DNA from 4 places in the Brevibacillus sp. HB1.2 genome. Region 2 is predicted to be linked to each of the others. Evidence: riboswitches for the same ligand, from Rfam matches in the RefSeq annotation. Region 2 holds a riboswitch; each other region holds the start of a gene.
What was found. A riboswitch is a leader RNA that binds a small molecule or an ion and turns the genes downstream of it on or off. The one in region 2 is predicted to bind S-adenosylmethionine.
Positions count from the first base shown of each region.

Region 1 (5,067 bases), on a different contig from region 2:
GAAAGGTTCGAGCTGGTTGTCATTTCTTTGTGGCTCATCGTCATCTTGCCCAATATTATGTTGTATTTGTGGTGCTCTGCACGTGGACTCAAACGCCTCTTCGGATTCAACTTGCGAACATCGTTGAATTGGATTATGCCCCTGATCTATATTACTTCATTGACGGTGTTTACAAGGCTGGAGATGAATATGATCAATGATTGGTATGGGAAAACGAGTATGTATGTTGCATTCCTGTACCCCTATTTTTTGTACATCATGGTTCTGCTAAAGCAGCGAACGCAACCGGCGAAATCGACGAGCAAAGGGGAAAGTGCCTGATGCGACATGATCGAAAATACGCGATGCCCTTGTTGAAGCGGTTTTTGGCGCTGTGGTGTTCGGGCATCTTGATTGTAACAGGCTGCTCGGATCGGCAAATTTTCGATGAAACAGGACTTGCAACGGCTGTCGGCTATGATCTGTTAAAAGATGGCAAAATTCGCGGGACGTCTGTCATGCCTTCCATTAATCCAGAGGCAAGGCATAAGATACAGATCTTATCAGCCACAGGGGAAACCAGCAAAGGAATCCGGGATAAGATGAATTTGCAATCAGACAAAAGAGTATTGGGTGGGCAAATTCGTGTTGCCCTCTACAGTGAAAACTTTGCTAAGCAGGGACTTGGCAGCATCATTGACACGTTGTATCGGGACTCGTCCCTTTCTAGCAGGATTTATCTTTGTGTGTTTGCAGGCGAAACATATGATATGCTGACGTATCCTTATTCAGAACAAGGGAATATTGGAATCTACCTGTATCGTTTGATTGAGCAAAATATCCGTGGGGAAAAAATTCCTTCTTCGACCATGCATGAGTTTTTCCGGGCTTACTATGAAAAAGGGATCGACCCGGTCATGCCGTACATAGAAAGAAAGGGAGATGAACTGAAAATCAAAGGCATCGCCTTATTCAAAGGTGATCGTTATGTGTCATGGGTTACACCCAAGGAAGCCTTTCTACTCAAACTTATCCACGGAAAGTTCCGCATCGGCAGCTATGATACTTCTGTTCCTACTGCTATTTTTGGGGAGTCACCCAAAAACCACAACAGCAAAAAAGACCAGGTGCAGCTCGTTTTCGATACAATTTCTAGCCATTCGAAAATCAAATTAAGCCAAATATCCCCACCAATCTTCGATATTCATGTCAAGTTGCATGCCCGAATTTTGGAGTTAACCATCCCGCTAAAGCTAGAAAATGCCAAGTTGCTGAAAATTATGGAACATGGCCTGGAGAAAGAGCTTGAAAAAGAATTGCATAAACTGATAAGCAAACTGAAGAGCCTCGATGTTGACCCAATTGGCTTCGGCTCTATCTATCGTTCAGAGAAAAGAGGAATGGCCAACATGACGCAGGCTGAATGGCGAAAGATGTTTCAGGATGCAACGTTTCGCTTCCACGTAAAGTCAAAAATCATCCGCAACGGCGTCATGGATTAAAAAACTTTTCCTTCTATTACTATTGACGTGATATTTCCGAAAAGGATATAATCCGTTTTGTATCATCATGAAATAGAAAAGACGAACATAATATACGTAGATATCTTTCTTATCAAGAGAGGCGGAGGGACAGGCCCTATGAAGCCCGGCAGCCGGTTCATTTTCGGATGAACGTCGCGGTGCCAATTCCTACAAGATTGTTTGGATCTTGTATAGATGAGAAGGGTGGATGCGAACGTATAACATTGCGTTGCAGCCCCTTTTTCGTTTATGAAAAAAGGGGTTTTCTGATTTTATTTAGATTGTGGTCGGGAGGTGGATGCGTTGATCCAACTGCGTCATTTGCATAAAAGCTATCAAGTACAAGGGAAAACCATCCCAGCGTTAACGGGGATCGACCTTTCCATAGAGCAAGGAGAAATATACGGGATTATCGGACACTCTGGTGCAGGGAAAAGTACGTTGATCCGATGCATCAATTTGCTGGAGCGTCCAACTTCAGGGGAAGTTATTGTGGACGGCGTCGATTTGACAAAGCTGGATGAAGGGAAGCTGCAAGAAAAGCGCCGCTCAATCGGCATGATTTTTCAGCACTTCAACTTGCTGTCTTCTTCGACAGTCGGCGAAAATGTCGCTTTTCCGCTCAAGCTGGCAAAGCGTCCGAAGGCAGAGATTGATAAGAAAGTGAACGAGCTGCTAAAGCTGGTTGGCTTGGAGGCACATAAGGACAAATATCCGTCCCAACTGTCTGGCGGACAGAAGCAGCGTGTAGGGATTGCTCGGGCGCTCGCGAATGATCCAAAAGTGCTGCTCTGTGACGAAGCTACATCGGCTCTCGATCCGCAGACGACGAACTCCATTCTGGCACTCCTCTTGGACATCAACCGTAAGCTGGGCTTGACCATTGTGTTGATTACCCACGAGATGCACGTCATTCGCTCCATTTGTGATCGTGTTGGCGTCATTGATGGAGGAAAGATCGTCGAGTCGGGTAACGTACTGGATGTATTCCTTCGTCCGCAGCATCTAACGACACAAGAATTCGTGGAACAAGTAGCGGATTCTACAGAGCTGCGTGAAGCAGTCGCGCACGAAAAGGCCTCGGGGAACCGCACGATTGCTCGTGTCACCTTCCTCGGAGAAAAAACGTACCAGCCGATCCTGTTCCAAACGATGCAAGAGACCGGTACGGTATTCAGCATTTTGCAGGGAACAATCTCCCGCATGAAGGATACACCGTATGGTCAGTTGGTGATCGAGCTGGAAGGCGATGTCGCACAGAATCAAAAGACCATTGAGACGCTGCGCCAACGTGGCTTGGAAGTAGAGGTGATATAAATGGACTGGACATTCGAAAATGTGGATTGGGCTGAAATCGGCGTAGGCACGATGGATACGCTCACGATGCTCGGCTTTTCCACCCTGTTTACCGTCCTGATTGGTTTGCCGCTGGGAATCATTCTATTTTTGACCTCACGCGGACAGCTTCTGCAAAACCGCACTTTTTATTCGATCGCATCATTCGTTGTCAACGTATTGCGTTCGGTACCGTTTATCATTTTGATGATTTTGCTGATTCCTGTGACGAAAATGATCGTAGGAACCTCACTCGGCGTACTGGGTGCTATTCCGCCACTCGTATTTGGTGCCGCTCCGTTTTTCGCACGGTTGGTGGAAACCTCTCTGCGTGAGATTGATAAAGGCGTGATTGAGGCCGCACAATCCATGGGAGCTTCCAATTGGCAGATCGTCTGGAATGTCCTTTTGCCAGAGTCTAGATCAGGCCTGATCGCGGGTATTACGATCACGACGGTTACGTTGGTATCCTACACTGCAATGTCTGGGGTAATTGGCGGTGGTGGTCTGGGTGACTTGGCGATCCGATACGGTTATCAACGTTTCCAAACCGATGTCATGATTGTGACTGTTGTTATTTTGCTGGTGATGGTACAGATCTTACAATCGCTGGGGGACCGTCTGGTTCTCAAGTTCAGCCGTAAGTAGGATTTTTCCATAAAAGTTATCAAAGAATAAGACAAATACATGCAAGGGGGAAATCATTCATGAAAAAGCTAGTCGTATCTGTACTTTCTACTGTGTTGGCATTTTCTTTGGCAGCTTGCGGAGGCAAAACCGAAACTGCACCTGCTCCAGCTGAAGGTGGTGCACAAGGCGGACAACAGGAAGTAACATTGAAGGTAGGCGCTTCTCCCGTTCCACATGCAGCAATCTTGAAATTCGTTCAACCAAAACTGAAAGAACAAGGCGTGAACCTGGAAATCAAAGAGTTCACCGATTACGTACAACCTAACGTTCAAGTGAACGAGAAACAACTCGACGCAAACTTCTTCCAGCACAAGCCTTACCTGGAAGACTTCAATAAAGGACAAAACATGAACCTGGTGCCAGTAGTGGCTGTACACATCGAGCCATTCGGCGCTTACAGCAAAAAAGTGAAATCAGTGGATGAATTAGCTGATGGCGCAACTATCGCGCTGCCAAACGATCCAACAAACAGTGGTCGCGCACTCGCACTCTTGGAGAAAAACGGCGTGATCAAGCTGAAAGAAGGCGCTGGCATCAGCGGTACAGTGAAAGACGTTGTTGAGAACAAGAAAAACCTGAAGTTCAAAGAAGTAGAAGCAGCGATGTTGCCACGCGTTCTGGAAGAAGTAGATCTGGCGTTGATCAACACCAACTATGCGTTGGAAGCAAAACTTGTTCCAACCAAAGACGCTCTGTTTATTGAAGATAAAGATACTCCATACGCAAACTTCTTGGTAGCTCGTCCTGACAACAAGGATTCCGAAGCAATGCAAAAGCTGGCAAAAGAACTGAACTCACCTGAAGTGAAAAAGTTCATTGAAGATGAATACAAAGGCGCGATTATTCCAGCGTTCTAAATCAACAAATAATTGATCGATCAACGAAACCCAACTGGCCGAAAAGCTGGTTGGGTTTTACTTTTATTTATAATGTAGTGAATTTTCATAAAATTAAATTAAATCTATAGCAACCCTGTTTTCAACCCAATTCCCGTCGAGTATATTGTGTTTGAAATGAGAAAATATAGATAAGGGGGAATTTTCTGATGAAAAGAAATCTCAAGTTGTTTCTTGGCGCGATGCTGGTCGCCGGAAGCTTGTTAGCTGGATGCTCCACGAGTACGCAGCCATCAACGACAACCCCTCCAACTGAGGGAACCGCGGCGCCAGCTGAAAAGTCTGCAAATGCAAAGCCGCAATTATTTCGGGCGAACATTATGAGTGAGCCTGCGACAGCGGACCCTGGTCTTGCGAAGGATGCCACTGCGGGAGCGATCGTTCGTGCTACGTTTGATGGCTTGACTCGCTTTGATGCAAACGCAAAGCCAGTGAATTCAGTAGCATCCGATGTGAAAATCTCGGATGACAAACTGGTGTATACGTTCACGCTCCGCGACTCCAAATGGAGCAATGGTGATCCAGTCACTGCCCATGACTTCGTGTATGCATGGAAGCGTGCACTCGGCAAGACTTTTGGGGCTGAGTATGCTTATCAGCTGTACTACATTAAAAATGCGCAGCTGATTCACAAAGGCCAGGCG
Region 1 is NZ_JABMIU010000013.1:97,476-102,542, forward strand. It holds gene HPY28_RS23845 (GerAB/ArcD/ProY family transporter) at 1-321, shown strand, start outside; gene HPY28_RS23850 (Ger(x)C family spore germination protein) at 321-1,481, shown strand; SAM riboswitch class I at 1,588-1,704, shown strand; gene HPY28_RS23855 (methionine ABC transporter ATP-binding protein) at 1,806-2,819, shown strand; gene HPY28_RS23860 (methionine ABC transporter permease) at 2,820-3,485, shown strand; gene HPY28_RS23865 (MetQ/NlpA family ABC transporter substrate-binding protein) at 3,545-4,384, shown strand; gene HPY28_RS23870 (peptide ABC transporter substrate-binding protein) at 4,573-5,067, shown strand, end outside.
Region 1: another riboswitch for S-adenosylmethionine. It lies ahead of HPY28_RS23855 (methionine ABC transporter ATP-binding protein); the one in region 2 lies ahead of HPY28_RS14700 (BMP family lipoprotein).

Region 2 (5,067 bases):
TGCTGCTCGTGAATTAAGCCTTGAACCGTTTGATAAATCGCCCGGTTGATATCTTTTTCCGCTTGCTGGTTGGCTAGGCCTGCCAATTGCGGGTAGTAAATGGTGGTGTTCGGACGGCTAATTGTCCGTGTCAGCACGGTAGCTGGCAATTGATTGAGTTCCACTTTTCTCCGTTTGCCTCCTGTACGTGTGAGTTGTGTAATAGCCTATTCGAAATTGTTTTTGGCTGTTCTCACTTTTTTCACAAATTTGGCAAAGGTTTGGCTATATAATGGGGAAAGAATCCGATACATAAGTAAAAAGGAAAAGGGGGGCAATTATGATTCAATTGATTCGCAATACCTTGACTGACAAAGAAGGCTTTATGATTTTCATCCTATGGAATCATTTGTGGATGGCGGGACTCATTGCCTACCAAGTGGATGTGAACTTCTGGAAAGTGACGTCCTTGGGATTGCTGGTCACTTTAATTGTTTCGCCGTATTATTTCATTCGCAGAGATAGTCATGTCATTCGTTATCTGGTAGCAATCGGACTTATGTTTTATGCTATTTCCTTCGATCACTTTACCGATTACCAGGAGGTTACCTTCCTCGCCTTTATCGTCATGGGCTTTTTGGCAGCCTATTTGGACTGGAAGCTGGTAGTTACAGCGGGAATTGCCCAAATCATCGTTACGATTGTTGGATTTTATACGGGAACCTACGAGATTTTCGAAGGTGATTTTTCGGAGCTCAATTTGCTTATGCGTATTGTCACGATTCTCATGATGATGGGAGCCGTCACGTATCTATGTCTCGCCGGACAAGCCTCCTTGCGAAAAGCTGATGACGCAAGGCAGGAAGCGGAAGAGAAGGAGCGCCGTCTGGGAGAAATGCTTTTGAACATCCAGCAAATGACGGAACAGCTGGATCGTACAAGCGATCATGTGCATGAGCATGCGGAAGGTACGAAGCGCAATACAGATGAAATGATGGTGGCCTTTAAGGAAGTCGCTACAGGTATGGAATCGCAGGCGAATTCTACGGTGAAAATCGAAGAAGAGGTTCAATCCATCGACCAGGAAATCGAGGCAGTCACAACACAGACCAACGCAATGAAAACGGAATCGCAACAAAACAACCGTCGTCTGATAGAAAGCGTTCAGATGATGAACGAGCTGTCCTCGCAGATGGAGCAAATAGTGCAGGCAGTCAATGTAGCAGCCTCCACGATTCACCAGCTCAATCGGCAGGCGAACCGTGTAGAGGAAATTGTTGGCGCTATTAATCAGATCGCGACACAAACGAATCTCTTGGCGCTCAATGCGGCGATTGAATCGGCGCGTGCAGGCGAACATGGACGGGGATTTGCTGTTGTAGCGGATGAGGTACGCAAGCTGGCAGAACAAAGCGCGACAGCTACGCAGGAAATTACCGACATTCTGAAATCACTCCACCAGGAAAGTGAGAATGCGGTGCAGCATATGAGCAATGGGGAAACGTCTGTCGCAAAAGGCCAAGAACTGGCCGTGAAAACAGTGGCCTCCATCGAAGCAGTGCGTGCCGGGATGATGGCCTTCCTGCAAGCAGCTGATCAAGTAAGCTCCAGCATGGACCGGGTAAAAGTGCGTTCCGGAGAAGTTGCCATCGAGATGTCGACCATTACAGCCGTAACCGAGGAATCGGTAGCCAACTTAGAAGAGCTGTTTGCGACAGCAGAAAACCAGCATCAAAAAGTACGTGAGATTACGGAAGAGCTGGGCGAGCTGAATACGTTGTCTCATCGTCTCCAGCAAACCTTTCACGTAAATTAAAGGTTGTTTAAAAAGTCGTATTTTGATCACGAAGTAGTTCTGAAAGCTGATTCGGCATCGAAATTGACGTTCACCTTCGAAGTCCGGTGCTCATGTAGGTCTCCTACACTCCGCTCCTCCTTCTTCAGGTTCTCGCCAATTTCTCGATGCTGAAAAGACGACTTTTTAAACTTATATTCACTTTTAGAAGTGTTTGGAATTGAGAAAAAAGAATTGCATTTTCGAACCGTTCTGCTAGAATGAATTCCATTGTAACTAAATATATTCAGCTACCTTATCAAGAGCGGCGGAGGGACTGGCCCGATGATGCCCGGCAACCACTGATCATGTCTATGCATGAACAGAAAGGTGCCAATTCCTGCAAAACCTGTACCATGGTTTTGACAGATGAGGAAGAGAACGGCTACGTACGCAAACTCTTCCTCCGGGAAGAGTTTTTTTGTTGTATTTGTAAAAGGGGAGGGGTAAATAAACGAACGATAAATTAATTTTATAAGATAATATTCGTAAATAGTATTGAAAAAATGGGTAAAAAGCCGTACATTACCTAATAGGATAAAGAAAAACGTAAAGTTCGGATAGGGAGAGATACATCATGAAGAAGTTATTGCTGGCTTTAACGACATTCGCAGTATTGGCAACAGGGTGCTCGACTGGCACAAGCGTACCGGCAGATCAGCCAGGAGGACAAGCAGCAGGACAAGAGGGCGCGGACAAAAAGCGAATTGCCTTGATTTTGCCCGAGAAAATTGGTGTGAACCCGTTCTTTCAACAAATGGATGAGGGTGCAAAGAAAGCCGCACAAGAGCTGGGCGCAGAAGTGAAAACGATTGAATCTACGGACCATGGAGCGATTGAAGAGAATCTGCGCGTGGCTGTTGCAGAAAATTATGATTTGATCATCACTTCTTCCTTTACATCAGAGGATGCATTGAAAAAAGTAGCAACCGAAAATCCTGACCGTAATTTTGCGATTATTGATACCGTAGTGGATTTGCCAAACGTTCGCAGTGTTACCTTCCGCGAGCAGGAAGCGGCTTACCTGGTGGGAGCAGCAGCAGGTCTGGCAACGAAAACGAACAAAGTAGGTATGGTTGTCGCTCTCGATATTCCACAGTTGAAAAAATGGACAGTCGGCTTCGAAGAGGGCTTGAAAGCGACGAATCCAAAGGCAGAACTGATGGTCAACTATGTAGGAAGCTTCACTGACCCGGCAAAAGCGAAGGAATTGGCTTTGCTCCAAGCTTCCAAAGGCGCTGACTTCATTAACGGTGCAGCAGCTGTAGGCGACCTCGGCGTTTTCGAAGCGGCGAAGGAAAAAGGCTTCTTCACAGCAGGTCAGGACGTTGACCGTACGACGATCGATCCAGAGCATATCGTTCTGTCCCAATTGAAAGGGACCGACGCGGCAGCTTATGAAACCGTGAAGAACTTTGTAGAAGGAACGTTCAAACCAGGTGTTGTTGCGTACGGCTTGAAAGAAAAAGGTGTTGGCGTAACCTATGTCACGCACGAAAGCAAAACGCCTCTGAACGCTTTTATTGGACAAGAAGTCGTGGATAAAGTGAAAGCGATCAGTGATGAGATAGTAGCAGGCACCCGCCAAGTACCAGACAAGTTCTAATAAGGTAGTTCGGTGCTGAAAAGCTAACTTTTTGAACAATTATTTAAAGCTTGTGCACAGTGATGGATGTGACCGACTACGGCTGTGTAGTCGGTCTTCCATTTTCATAAAAGGACGTACAGAAATGAGGGAGTGGGAATGACCGATCGCTTGGAAATGAGGGCCATGACCAAGAAGTACGGAGATTTTACCGCCAACGACAAGGTGTCGTTCTCACTGGCAGCAGGAGAAGTCCACGCGATTGTCGGGGAAAATGGAGCGGGCAAAACGACACTGATGCGGATGCTGTACGGGATGGAGCAGCCGACGTCGGGAGAGATCGTGTTAAACGGAAAGCCAGTTGTTTTTCGCGGACCAGAGGACGCGATTCGAAATGGAATCGGGATGGTTCACCAGCACTTTATGCTCTTCGGAGAATTCAGTGTGACTGAAAATATCGTGATCGGCTACGAGCCGAAACAAGCGGGTTTTTTCAAAAGAAATGACGCGGAGGACAAGGTGCGTGCGCTTAGTGAGCAGTATCGCATTCCGATTCATCCGCAGACCAAGGTAGCGAATTGCTCGATTGGGGAACAGCAACGGGTCGAAATTCTTAAGGTCCTGTATCAAGGAGCGGATATTATCGTGCTGGACGAGCCTACCGCTGTACTTACTCCGCTGGAGGTACGCGACCTGCTGCAAACGATTCGAAACCTGGCAGAGAGTGGCAAGAGCGTCATTTTGATTACACATAAGTTGCAGGAAGTCATGGAGGTAGCCGATCGTATTACGGTACTGCGCGGAGGCAAAGTGACGGGAACGGTTTCGCGGAATGAGACAAATGCAGATGATTTGGCAAGATTGATGGTTGGACGTGAATTGCAGGAGCTAGCTGAGCGAGTTCCTCTGGATAAAGGCCCCTTGTTGCAGGTGGAGAATCTCACGGTTCGAGAAAAGCAGACTCTGCTCGATCAAGTCAGCTTTACCGTGCATCACGGGGAAATCGTAGGAATTGCAGGTGTTTCCGGGAATGGTCAATCCGAGCTGCTCCAAGCAATCAGTGGTTTGCGTGCGGCACAGGAGGGTACGGTGCGGTTAGGCGGCAAAGATGTGACGAATAAATCAGTAGCCACCATTCGGGATGCCGGCTTGGCGCATATTCCGGAGGATCGTTACCTGTGGGGAACGGCCAAACTCTCAAGCGTCGAGGAAAATGCGTTGATGGGCTATCAGCGAAAGCCTGCTTACAACCGCCGAGGCGTCGTTTTGCGGGAGAAATTCCGCCAAGTCGTAAAAGGCTGGGTTGAGCAGTTTGCCATCAAGACTGGCTCTCGACAATTGCAGGAGCTGGCAGGGAATCTGTCAGGTGGAAATTTGCAAAAGCTGATCGTAGCAAGGGAGCTGGGACATGAAACCCCGTTTTTGATTGCGGCTGAGCCTACGCGAGGGGTGGATATCGGTGCCATGGAGTACATCCATCAGGCGCTGATTGAAAAGCGCAATCAGGGAGACGGGATCTTGCTCGTCTCCTCCGAGTTGTCCGAAATTCTCGTCTTGTCTGACAGGGTTTTGGTCATGTATAAAGGGCGAATCGCTGGAGAGCTTTCACGCCTGGAGGCAACCGAAGAAAAAATCAGCGTGATCATGGCGGGGGGAAGCATTCATGGCA
Region 2 is NZ_JABMIU010000005.1:172,122-177,188, forward strand. It holds gene HPY28_RS14690 (DUF3298 and DUF4163 domain-containing protein) at 1-164, opposite strand, end outside; gene HPY28_RS14695 (methyl-accepting chemotaxis protein) at 320-1,795, shown strand; SAM riboswitch class I at 2,067-2,189, shown strand; gene HPY28_RS14700 (BMP family lipoprotein) at 2,391-3,419, shown strand; gene HPY28_RS14705 (ABC transporter ATP-binding protein) at 3,558-5,067, shown strand, end outside; gene HPY28_RS14710 (ABC transporter permease) at 5,062-5,067, shown strand, end outside.

Region 3 (5,067 bases), 210 kb from region 2:
ACCGTAGATTGGCTGAAGATGGACATCCCTTACGATGGAAAGGTTAGCTTTACGGCTACAGTAACATCGGGTATTTCTTCGGCGGTGGCTGCTACCTTTTACCCTGAGAATCGTCAACCGATTACACAGTACTTCGGGAATGGCGATACGATAACGGTCCCGGTCAAGGCAGGAAGTATGAACATCCGCTTAATGCGCAATGGAGGCGTCAACAATGCTTTTAACTACGTGTTGACGAGTAAATTTACGATCAACCCTGACCGAAATGAACCGAACGATACACAAGAAACGGCCAGACCGCTTGTAGGGAACCAAATCAGTGTAACAGGCAATTTTCATGATGAAGGCGATCAGGATTGGTTCTCTTACTATGTTCGCGAGTACGGGCATTTAGATGTCACTGTAAGCCCTGACAACAAGAGAGTGGATCTGTTGCTGGGTCTTGGCAAACAAGCGCCTGGTCAAAAAGCAGTAGTCTGGGATCCTCTATACGATAATGGGACAAGGGACAATCCGACAGAGCGGGTCAGTAAAGAGGTGTCCCCGGGTAAATATTACATCCGTGTGAGCGAGTATTCGCGGAATGCAGTCAATGGCGAATACCAGCTGGATTTGGGGTACACACCAGTTAAAAAAGACTTCAATGAGCCGAATGACACCTATCAAAAAGCGTCTCCGTTAAGCGGTGGGACAGTGATGTCAGGAACAATTCCGACAGCAGCTGATCCCGACTGGTTCCAATTTACTGTCAATAGCGAATCATATGTGACATTCCGAGCGCCGTATATTCCTGTGGATAGTGGCTTTCGTTTCGCACTCTACAGCGATCGAAACATGAACTATGCGCTTGCTTCGACGAACGAGGTAGCCGAGCTTTCCAATAGTGGGAATGAAGTTATCGGTTTGCGCTTGCAGCCAGGAAAATACTATGTACGTCTCAATAGTGGTACTTCGTTCAAATATGATTCGTACCGACTCACGGTGACGCAGCAGAAATTGATAGCGGGCTATCGCGATATTTCGGACCACTGGGCGCGCTCAGAGATCGTCAGACTTAGCTCTCGCGATATTGTAAATGGATTCAATGATGCTTCGTTCAAGCCGAATCAGGCAGTGACCCGTGCAGAGTTTGCGACGATGCTGCTTAAATCGATGCGTGCGACCGGTTCCAAGGTAGCGACTACCTATACAGGAAACACGACCTTCCGGGATATGAAAAAGCGGCACTGGGCGTATCACAACCTAGGTGTAGCCTATCAATTAGGAATTTTGAAAGGGTACCCGAAGAATGAAATGAAGCCGGATCAGCCGATATCGCGTGCAGAGATGGCGGTCATGATCGCACGGGCACGTGATGTTTTAATGTATAACCGTGGTACCTCGAATTATCAGGATGTGCCAACGAGTCATTGGGCTTCTCCTGCCATTGAAGCTTTGACATCTAGAAAGTGGCTCAGTGGTTACGGTTCTTCCTTTAAACCGAATGGAAGGGCAACTCGTGCAGAGGTAGTAGTGGTACTTTCTAAGGCCTATCAAATATAAGTAAAATTTTTCCTATTGACATCTCTGAAAAAAACAATTATTCTATTATCCGTAATGGATACTCTTATCCAGAGCAGGCGGAGGGACTGGCCCTATGAAGCCCGGCAACCGATCTAGAGCGGTGCTAACCAGCAGAACGGACATCTGTTCTGGCCGATAAGAGGATGAAGGAAGCAAAAAACGCTCAAACCTTTTCCTCCTAAAAAATGGAAAGGGTTTTTTATTTGCGTTTACGTAGATAAAATCCTGACTCGGCTACCACACTATTTGTATGAGGTCAAAGGAGGTATTTTCTCATGGCTTTGCAAAAAGGTCGTCGTCTGTTTACATCCGAATCTGTAACCGAAGGACATCCGGATAAAATTTGTGACCAAATTTCCGACTCCATCTTGGATGCGATCCTGTCCAAAGATCCAAACGCTCGCGTAGCTTGCGAAACTTCCGTAACTACTGGTTTGGTTCTCGTAGCAGGTGAAATCACTACAAACACTTATGTAGATATCCAAAAGCTCGTTCGTGAAACCATTCGTGAAATCGGTTATGACCGTGCGAAATTCGGTTTTGACGCTGACACTTGCGGTGTTATTACTGCAATTGGCGAGCAGTCCGCTGACATTGCACTTGGTGTAGACCAAGCATTGGAAGCACGCGAAGGCAAAATGACTGACGCTGAGATCGAAGCAATTGGTGCTGGTGACCAAGGTTTGATGTTTGGTTTTGCTTGCAATGAAACACCTGAGCTGATGCCACTTCCAATCAGCATGTCCCACCAATTGGCTCGTCGTCTGACTGAAGTACGTAAAAACGGAACACTTGCTTACCTCCGTCCTGACGGAAAAACACAAGTAACCGTTGAGTACGATGGCGACAAACCAGTTCGTATCGATACAATTGTTATTTCTACCCAACATGCTCCTGAAACAACTTTGGAGCAAATCAAGCAAGATCTGGTTGAACACGTAATCAAACCAGTTGTTCCAGCTGAACTGTTGGACGCTGAAACCAAATACTTCATCAACCCAACTGGCCGTTTCGTAATTGGCGGACCACAAGGGGATGCTGGCTTGACTGGCCGCAAAATCATCGTAGATACTTACGGCGGTTATGCTCGTCATGGCGGCGGTGCGTTCTCCGGTAAAGATCCGACAAAAGTTGACCGTTCCGGTGCATACGCAGCTCGTTATGTAGCGAAAAACATCGTGGCTGCTGGCCTCGCAGACAAATGCGAAGTACAAGTTGCTTACGCAATTGGTGTAGCGCAACCAGTTTCTATTGCAGTAGATACATTCGGCACAGGTACGATTTCCGAAGAAGCTCTGGTGAAATTGGTTCGCAAACACTTCGACCTGCGTCCTGCTGGTATCATCAAGCAGCTCGACCTGCGTCGTCCTATCTACAAACAAACAGCTGCATATGGCCACTTCGGACGCAATGACCTGAATGTTCCTTGGGAGCAAACAGACAAGGCAGAAATCCTGAAGCAAGAGGCTGCTCAACTGTAATATCATGAATGACATAAAAAGAGCCTGGTGTTGCTACTGGGCTCTTTTTCATTTTAGGAGCAAAGTCATCCAATTATTGGGCCAATTGTTGCACAGGAATTTGTAGGACTGTGTCGAATCTCCTAGTGAGGAAGTAGAGGAGGGGTTTTTTTGCCGAACAGAAGGCTCTTCCTGATCGTGTTTCTTACTTTTTTGTTTTTTGCAGTGGCTATTGGGTTGTTAGGCGAATCTTTTCTGGAAAAAAAGAATAAACAAGAAGTGCAACCTTTTCCCCAAGTGGATACGTCTATAAGCATAAGTGAGACAAAAAATGCTGAGCCAAACGTCACACTAATTGAAGAAGCAGCGGTTCAAACGAAAAAGTGGTATAACAATCAGGTTGTGGTTTTGACGTACCATCATGTCACGGATCAATCGAATCAGCGGTATGTCATAGCTCCTGATCAATTTGCCCGACACATGAAATTTTTGCATGATAACGACCTGAATCCGATTTCGTTGGATGAGTTCCTGCGATTTATGGAGACGGGTACCTTACCGACTGAGAATGCTGTTTTGATTACGTTTGACGATGGGTATGAGAGTTACTACACAGAAGCATTTCCGATCTTACGTACATACGGCTACCCTTCAGTGAACTTCGCGATTGCGGGGCGCTTAAGAGATGTAGCTGATCGAAAACGGGAGAATATGACGCCACCACTTACGCGTCAACAGGTTAACGAAATGATTCATTCGGGGCTGGTTACAATCGGTTCCCATACGTACAGTCTGCATGAAGAGGAAGAACGAAATAAGTGGGGCGATCTTGGCCCAGAAACAGCTCCGGTCTATCTGAAAGACTTGCAGCGTTTAGAGGAAGAAAAAGAGTACAGGGACCGACTCTATGTGGATTTCAGTATATCTCGCGTTAGTTTAAGCGAATGGATGAAGCAAGAGATCCAAGTCATCTCGTTGCCATTCGGCTACACAAGTCCAGTCGTACTGGAGACAGCTCGTCAAGCTGGCTACCGCTATGTATTTACATCCAATCGTGGATTCGTAAAACAGGGAACAGATCCGTTTGCCATTCCACGCAATGACATGGGACTGCGAGATGTTGAAGAAGAGCACCTCCAACAGTTGTTCACGAAGGCTAAAAATGAGTTTGAAGGAGAGCAATCATGAACAAAGCGATAGACATCAGCGTGCTGGACGGGGTGATCAAGCGAACGATTGAAACCGTAGAAACGAGTAAAACCCAAATATTTGATATAGCTGAAAACGCCAGACAGCATGGCAACTCATTGAAGTTTGATTTACATGAACTTCGACAAGAAATTTCCAAAGTGATTCAAAAAGTCGATGCACTTGAACTGGCGTATCGCAAATCGCGCAACAAGCTCGTGTTGGTCAGTCGTAATTTTCATATGTACACGGAGGAAGATATCCGGGTTGCGTATGAAGAGGCGAGCCGTATTCAGGTAGAGCTGTCCATTTACCGCGAACGGGAAAATAATTTGAAGCGCAGAAGAAATGATTTGGAGCGTCAACTGCGTACCTTGGAAGAAACCATCGTCCGTGCAGAAAAGCTGGTTTCTCAAATGGGCGTTGTGCTAGGTTACTTGACGGGTGACTTAAGCAAGATAGGCGAGGCGCTGGAATCGGCTAAGCAGCATCAGTTGATGGGCTTAAAGGTAATCCAGGCTCAGGAAGAAGAGCGCAAGCGTGTCGCACGCGAAATTCACGACGGTCCAGCTCAATCGATGGCGAATGTCGTGCTGCGTTCGGAAATTGTAGAGCGCATGTTGAAGAACGAGCGCATTTTGGAAGCGCAAATGGAACTGCACGAGCTGAAGGAAATGGTACGCTTGAGCTTGGCGGATGTTCGACGTATTATTTTTGATTTGCGTCCAATGGCATTAGATGACTTAGGGCTAGTACCTACCTTGCAAAAATATATTCAAACGTGCGAAGAGCGTATTCAGTCTTCCATCGATCTGGTAGTATTTGGTGTGGAGCCTCCTTTGCGCAGTTCGGTAAA
Region 3 is NZ_JABMIU010000005.1:379,544-384,610, forward strand. It holds gene HPY28_RS15575 (S8 family peptidase) at 1-1,542, shown strand, start outside; SAM riboswitch class I at 1,604-1,705, shown strand; gene metK (methionine adenosyltransferase) at 1,839-3,044, shown strand; gene HPY28_RS15585 (polysaccharide deacetylase family protein) at 3,195-4,211, shown strand; gene HPY28_RS15590 (sensor histidine kinase) at 4,208-5,067, shown strand, end outside.
Region 3: another riboswitch for S-adenosylmethionine. It lies ahead of metK (methionine adenosyltransferase); the one in region 2 lies ahead of HPY28_RS14700 (BMP family lipoprotein).

Region 4 (5,067 bases), on a different contig from region 2:
AAAAATGAACGAGACCAGATCAAGTCGGGTAAAAGCTCGGCGCAAGAAATCACGTAAAACATGGGTACGTGTTGGAAAGAGCACGCTCCTATTTAGCGTATTGGCCATCTTCGTCGTCGGAACCTATTACCTATTCCAAACTGCCATGGATGGAAAATATGCCAACCCGAACGAGCAGCCTGCTCCTGACAATACTGTGAACCAAAAGACCTCTGTGCAGCTCACCTTTGTCGGTGACATCATGATGTCCGGGAATGTAGAGAAAACCTTACTCGCAAACAGCTATGACTACCCATTCAAGCATGTAAGCTCACTCTTTTTGCAAGATGATATCACGATTGCCAATTTGGAGACGCCGATCACTGCCACAGGTGTTGCCGCACAGAACAAGGCGTATGTCTACAAGTCATCGCCACTTGCTGTTCCTGCCATGAAAAACGCAGGGATTGATGTGGTGAATCTCGCCAATAATCACTCCATGGATCAAGGAGTTCCGGGATTGCTCGATACCTTTGACGCTTTGGACAAGAACCGGATTGAATACGTCGGCGCCGGAAAGGATGCCAACCGTGCCTATTCCCCTGTATTCATAGAAAAGAACGGCATCAAGATCGCGATTCTCGGCTTCAGCAGGGTCATTCCCGAAACAAGCTGGTTTGCAGGGGATTCCCAGCCAGGTATGGCCGCTTCCTATGATCCTACGCTAGCAGTGAAAGCGATCCAAAATGCGAACAACCAAGCGGATCTCGTCGTGGTGATTGCGCACTGGGGAAAGGAACGCTCCGATTATCCTGTCGATCATCAAGAAGAGTTGTCTCGTGCCTACATCGATGCTGGTGCAGATTTGATTGTCGGCGGTCATCCCCACGTACTTCAAGGCTTTGAACGATACAATGACAAATGGATTGCGTATAGTCTCGGCAATTTCATTTTCACACGATCAAGCGAACCCAAGACTTGGGAAACGATGGTTCTGCAAGCAAGCTGTACGAAAAGCGGTGATTGTGAGCTGACGATGCTTCCGTTTCACGCAGAATTGGGACAAGCTGTACCCATGAATGAAAGCAACGGCGCTGCCCTGCTAAAACGTATTGAATCCATTTCTGAGAGTGTAGACATACAAAGTGACGGGCGTGTACAGCCGCGCGCAAAAGCGGTGGAGATTGCCCCCTGACAAAAGAAGCCGTGTTTCCAGGTAACTAGAAATACGGCTTTTCTTCTTATTTTTCCTCTTACTTACGTAGATTCGATAATGGGGAAGCAGCGAATTTCTAAGCCAAAATCATTTTTCAATAGGGACTCGTGCTCTTTACTGATTCCTGTCACGATCAAACCTGCACGCAATACGCCCCCCAAGTCGAATTGGACTTTTAGTTTATGCACGTTGACTCCTGCTTGCTGAAGGAAATACAAGACACGATCTGGCGTAGCAGTATGACATGAGCCCTCTAGATAACACAGGACGCGTTCCTCCGAATCCACCGTGACTCCTGCTTTGTCAGCCGTTTTTTCTTTCCAAGTAGGATGAGGTGTGAATGGCTGTGTCAATAAATAGGCCAAATCCTCTACGACTGCACTTGCTGTAGGGAGCTCTCCTGCCCCTCTTCCTGTAAACAACAAGTCTCCCACGATGTTGCCCGATAGCTGCACAGCATTAAACGCGTCGTGGATTTGCGCCAACGGATGGCTCAGCGGAAGCATGGTTGGTTCAACAGATAGGCGAATTCCTTGTTCAGCTTGATAGGCCTGCGCGATGAGCTTGATCCGGTACCCCAGCTCACTCGCAATCCGAATGTGACCCGCTGATAAATCTGAAATCCCTTTACGAACAACATCTGCTAGCGGCAGCGATTCTCCATAAACAAGCTGTGCCAGGATGTACAACTTGTACATAGCGTCAAAGCCTTCTACATCCGAACGAGGGTCTGCTTCCGCATAGCCCAACTCCTGCGCTTGCTTGAGCACCTCCTGATAAGAGAGCTGTTCTGCTTCCATTTTCGTCAAAATGAAGTTCGTTGTTCCGTTGAGAATACCGCGAACACCTTGGATATCGTTCGTGCGAAGGAACTGCCGGAGCACGCTCAAGATCGGGATGCCCCCTGCCACACTCGCTTCATAGGCCAGATGTACTTGATGCTGATTTGCCAAATCGACTAGCTCTGTTCCTTTTTTCGCCAGAAGTTCTTTGTTGGCAGTTACTACATGGCAGCCCTTTTCGATCAAAGCACGGACGTAGTCATAGGTAGGTTCTACACCGCCCATGACCTCCACCACGATATCCACATCGCTTCTCAATACTTCCTCAAAGTCAGTTGTCAGTAAAGCCGGGTCGACATGAACCGCCCGCTCTTTTTCCGAGTCACGCACCAAGGCCTTGACGATCTCAATTCGTTTTCCCAGACGAGAAGCCAGCTTCTCCTGTTGCGAACGGATCGTTTTGATTACGCCTCCACCCACTGTTCCCAATCCCAATAATCCCACGCGTACCACTTCTGCACTCATCCTGACCACCCCATACCCCGAATTTTAGATAAAAAGAAAAGCCATCTTCGATAAGAAGAAGGCTTGTTAGTAGCTAATGCTCCCCCTCCTTATCTCCCAGGACGTATATGTCCTGCAGGAATTGGCACCTTGTCACAAAATATGCGTGACGGTTGCCGGGCTTCATCGGGCCAGTCCCTCCACCTCTCTGGATAAAGAAAATATGAAATTGAAAAAAACCTTCTTCGCTAAGAAGAAGGTTCATCTACTAATAGAGTAACCCGCTTCTTATCTTTCGAGACGAAACGTCTCGCAGGAATTGGCACCTTGTCGCAATATGCAACGGTTGCCGGGCTTCATAGGGCCAGACCCTCCACCTCTCTGGATAAGAACTATTTATGCTGTTGAGCTTTATTCTAAGAAATTCCAAGGCAAGCGTCAACAAAATTCTTTCTTTTCTGATTGTAAGCTGATTTGTCAAGGCTTTCAGTTGGGAGTGAACAGGCTTTCTACCTCTTCCATACTGCAGCAAGTGCAATGAAACACACCCTCCTGACCTTCCTCAGGCAGCTCTTTTTCCTCGACATATCCGCACCATTGGCAAATGAAAAGTTGAATCATCGCACGCCCTCCTCTTCTTTTATCCTGCCCAAAATAAAAAGAACATTTTCCGCTCGACCGTGACGATCGTTAGAAAATGCCAGAAAAAGAGGGACGCACTTGTCCACGCGCTGTTTTTCGCAAGCCATCTCTAACACCTCCCTATCTCCCGTAGGTCTATCAGTGTTGTCGAAACAGGCAGGTCTCCTGACTATGGGTTCATCGTCTAGCGTCGCCTTCCCCGTCTATTTTGATAGACCAGTGGCTTGTTGGACGCTGACTCCCCTCTTACAGTGGCGGGACCGTGTCGGATTTGCACCGAGCTTCCCTATTATCCTTGTGGCGAATGTTACGCCCGAAGGAACCTGTTTCCACCTATGAAATTGTCTTTTCTCACTACTCTCCTCAAATTTTACCTTATTCTTCCTTGTTTAGCGAACATTGTTCGTGGGTCAGTAGCCATTCCTTTCGCCACAAGCCACCCGAATAGCCTGTTAGACTCCCGTTTGCTCCTATAATTCTATGGCATGGCACAATGATGTTCAGCCGATTTTTTCCGTTGGCATTCCCGACAGCCCTCACCGCATTTTCCTTCCCAATCAACGCGGCTAGCTCCGTATACGTAATCTTGTGCGCATAGGGAATGGTGGTCAATGTGTGCCAGACTGATTTCTGAAAGTCTGTCCCTTTCATCCACAGGGAAACAGAAAAGGACTGTCTCTTGCCGGAAAAATATTCGTCCAGCTGTTGCCAGCAAACGAGGAGAGGCTCGTGGCAATTGTCTTCATGTTCAAGCAAAATGGGTTCGTCCCGATCTGTGAATAGGATAGAACATACCCCGTCTTCTGTCCCACTGATTTCCAAGACACCGAGGGGCGATGCATAATCGATTGTCTGTATCCTTTCCATACGAGACCTACCCTAAATACCGCTCTCTCAAAATGGTACTGTGGTGAGCTTCATGTCCTGCAATCACATAAGCCAACGTCCTTGCAGATAGCTTGTTTCCGTTGGCAATTCCTGTACGCAACCACGCTTCTGGAGAGATTCCTCGGACTTGCGCGATAGTCGAAGCACGTACAGCCTTATACTCTTCCAATAAATCAGAGAGGTCTCGTAGCTGAAAACACCCGTGTTCGACAAAAGCATTCTCATCAAAACCGATGAGGGGTGTCTGGTCTCCTCTCGCGATTCTCAGTAAGCGATAGCTCATGATGCGTTCTGTATCGACGAGATGACCCAAAACCTCTTTTAACGTCCATTTGCCTAGTGCATACCGATAATCAATTTGCTCAGGCGCAAGTGACGAAAATAGCGCGACTTGCCTCTCTCCTTGTTGCGTAAGGATCGTTAGCAGCTCCCCCTCCGGTACAAGCCCAATATAATAGTCAAAATAAGCGGCGTATTCATCGCGCTTTGGTCGTCTGAGCATGTATTTCCCTCCCCTTCATTTTGGATAGACAAATGATGTCTCCATTATTCGTTATGTAATCCTTCAAACAATAGGACCCTTGCCGGGGCTGCATCCGTGCCGATCAGCTTGAGTGGTGCAGCTACCAGAAAATAATCGCCTGGGGGGACCTCCGCTAGCCGCAAGCCTTCCACGACAATGACGCCCGCTGCAAACAGTTTTTTATGGGTGGGGTGCCCTTCCTGACTGCGTTCGATTCCAAGTGCATCGGTTCCAATGCCCCGTACCCCCAGCTCACTTACATATTCTGCACCTTCCTCTGACAGAAAGATGAATTCAAAAGAGAACGCCTCTTCAAAAGAGTTTTTCGTTTTAAACAGGACAAAATCTCCTCGCTCAAGATCGAAGCTCTCCAAGTCGGAGCGAGTGATCCTGTCCTCTACCGCTGTGAGATCGAGAACCTTGCAACTGCCCACTAGCTTCTCCAATGAAATACTCTCAAATGTATCGCCAGCATTCACCATGTGCAGGGGAGCATCTACATGGGTACCAGAATGAAGGTCCATATCGATTCT
Region 4 is NZ_JABMIU010000002.1:303,067-308,133, forward strand. It holds gene HPY28_RS06350 (CapA family protein) at 5-1,174, shown strand; gene HPY28_RS06355 (homoserine dehydrogenase) at 1,237-2,502, opposite strand; SAM riboswitch class I at 2,589-2,700, opposite strand; SAM riboswitch class I at 2,767-2,873, opposite strand; gene HPY28_RS30685 (hypothetical protein) at 2,968-3,102, opposite strand; cobalamin riboswitch at 3,262-3,465, opposite strand; gene HPY28_RS06360 (methylated-DNA--[protein]-cysteine S-methyltransferase) at 3,499-3,990, opposite strand; gene HPY28_RS06365 (DinB family protein) at 3,998-4,513, opposite strand; gene HPY28_RS06370 (cyclase family protein) at 4,558-5,067, opposite strand, start outside.
Region 4: another riboswitch for S-adenosylmethionine. It lies ahead of HPY28_RS06355 (homoserine dehydrogenase); the one in region 2 lies ahead of HPY28_RS14700 (BMP family lipoprotein).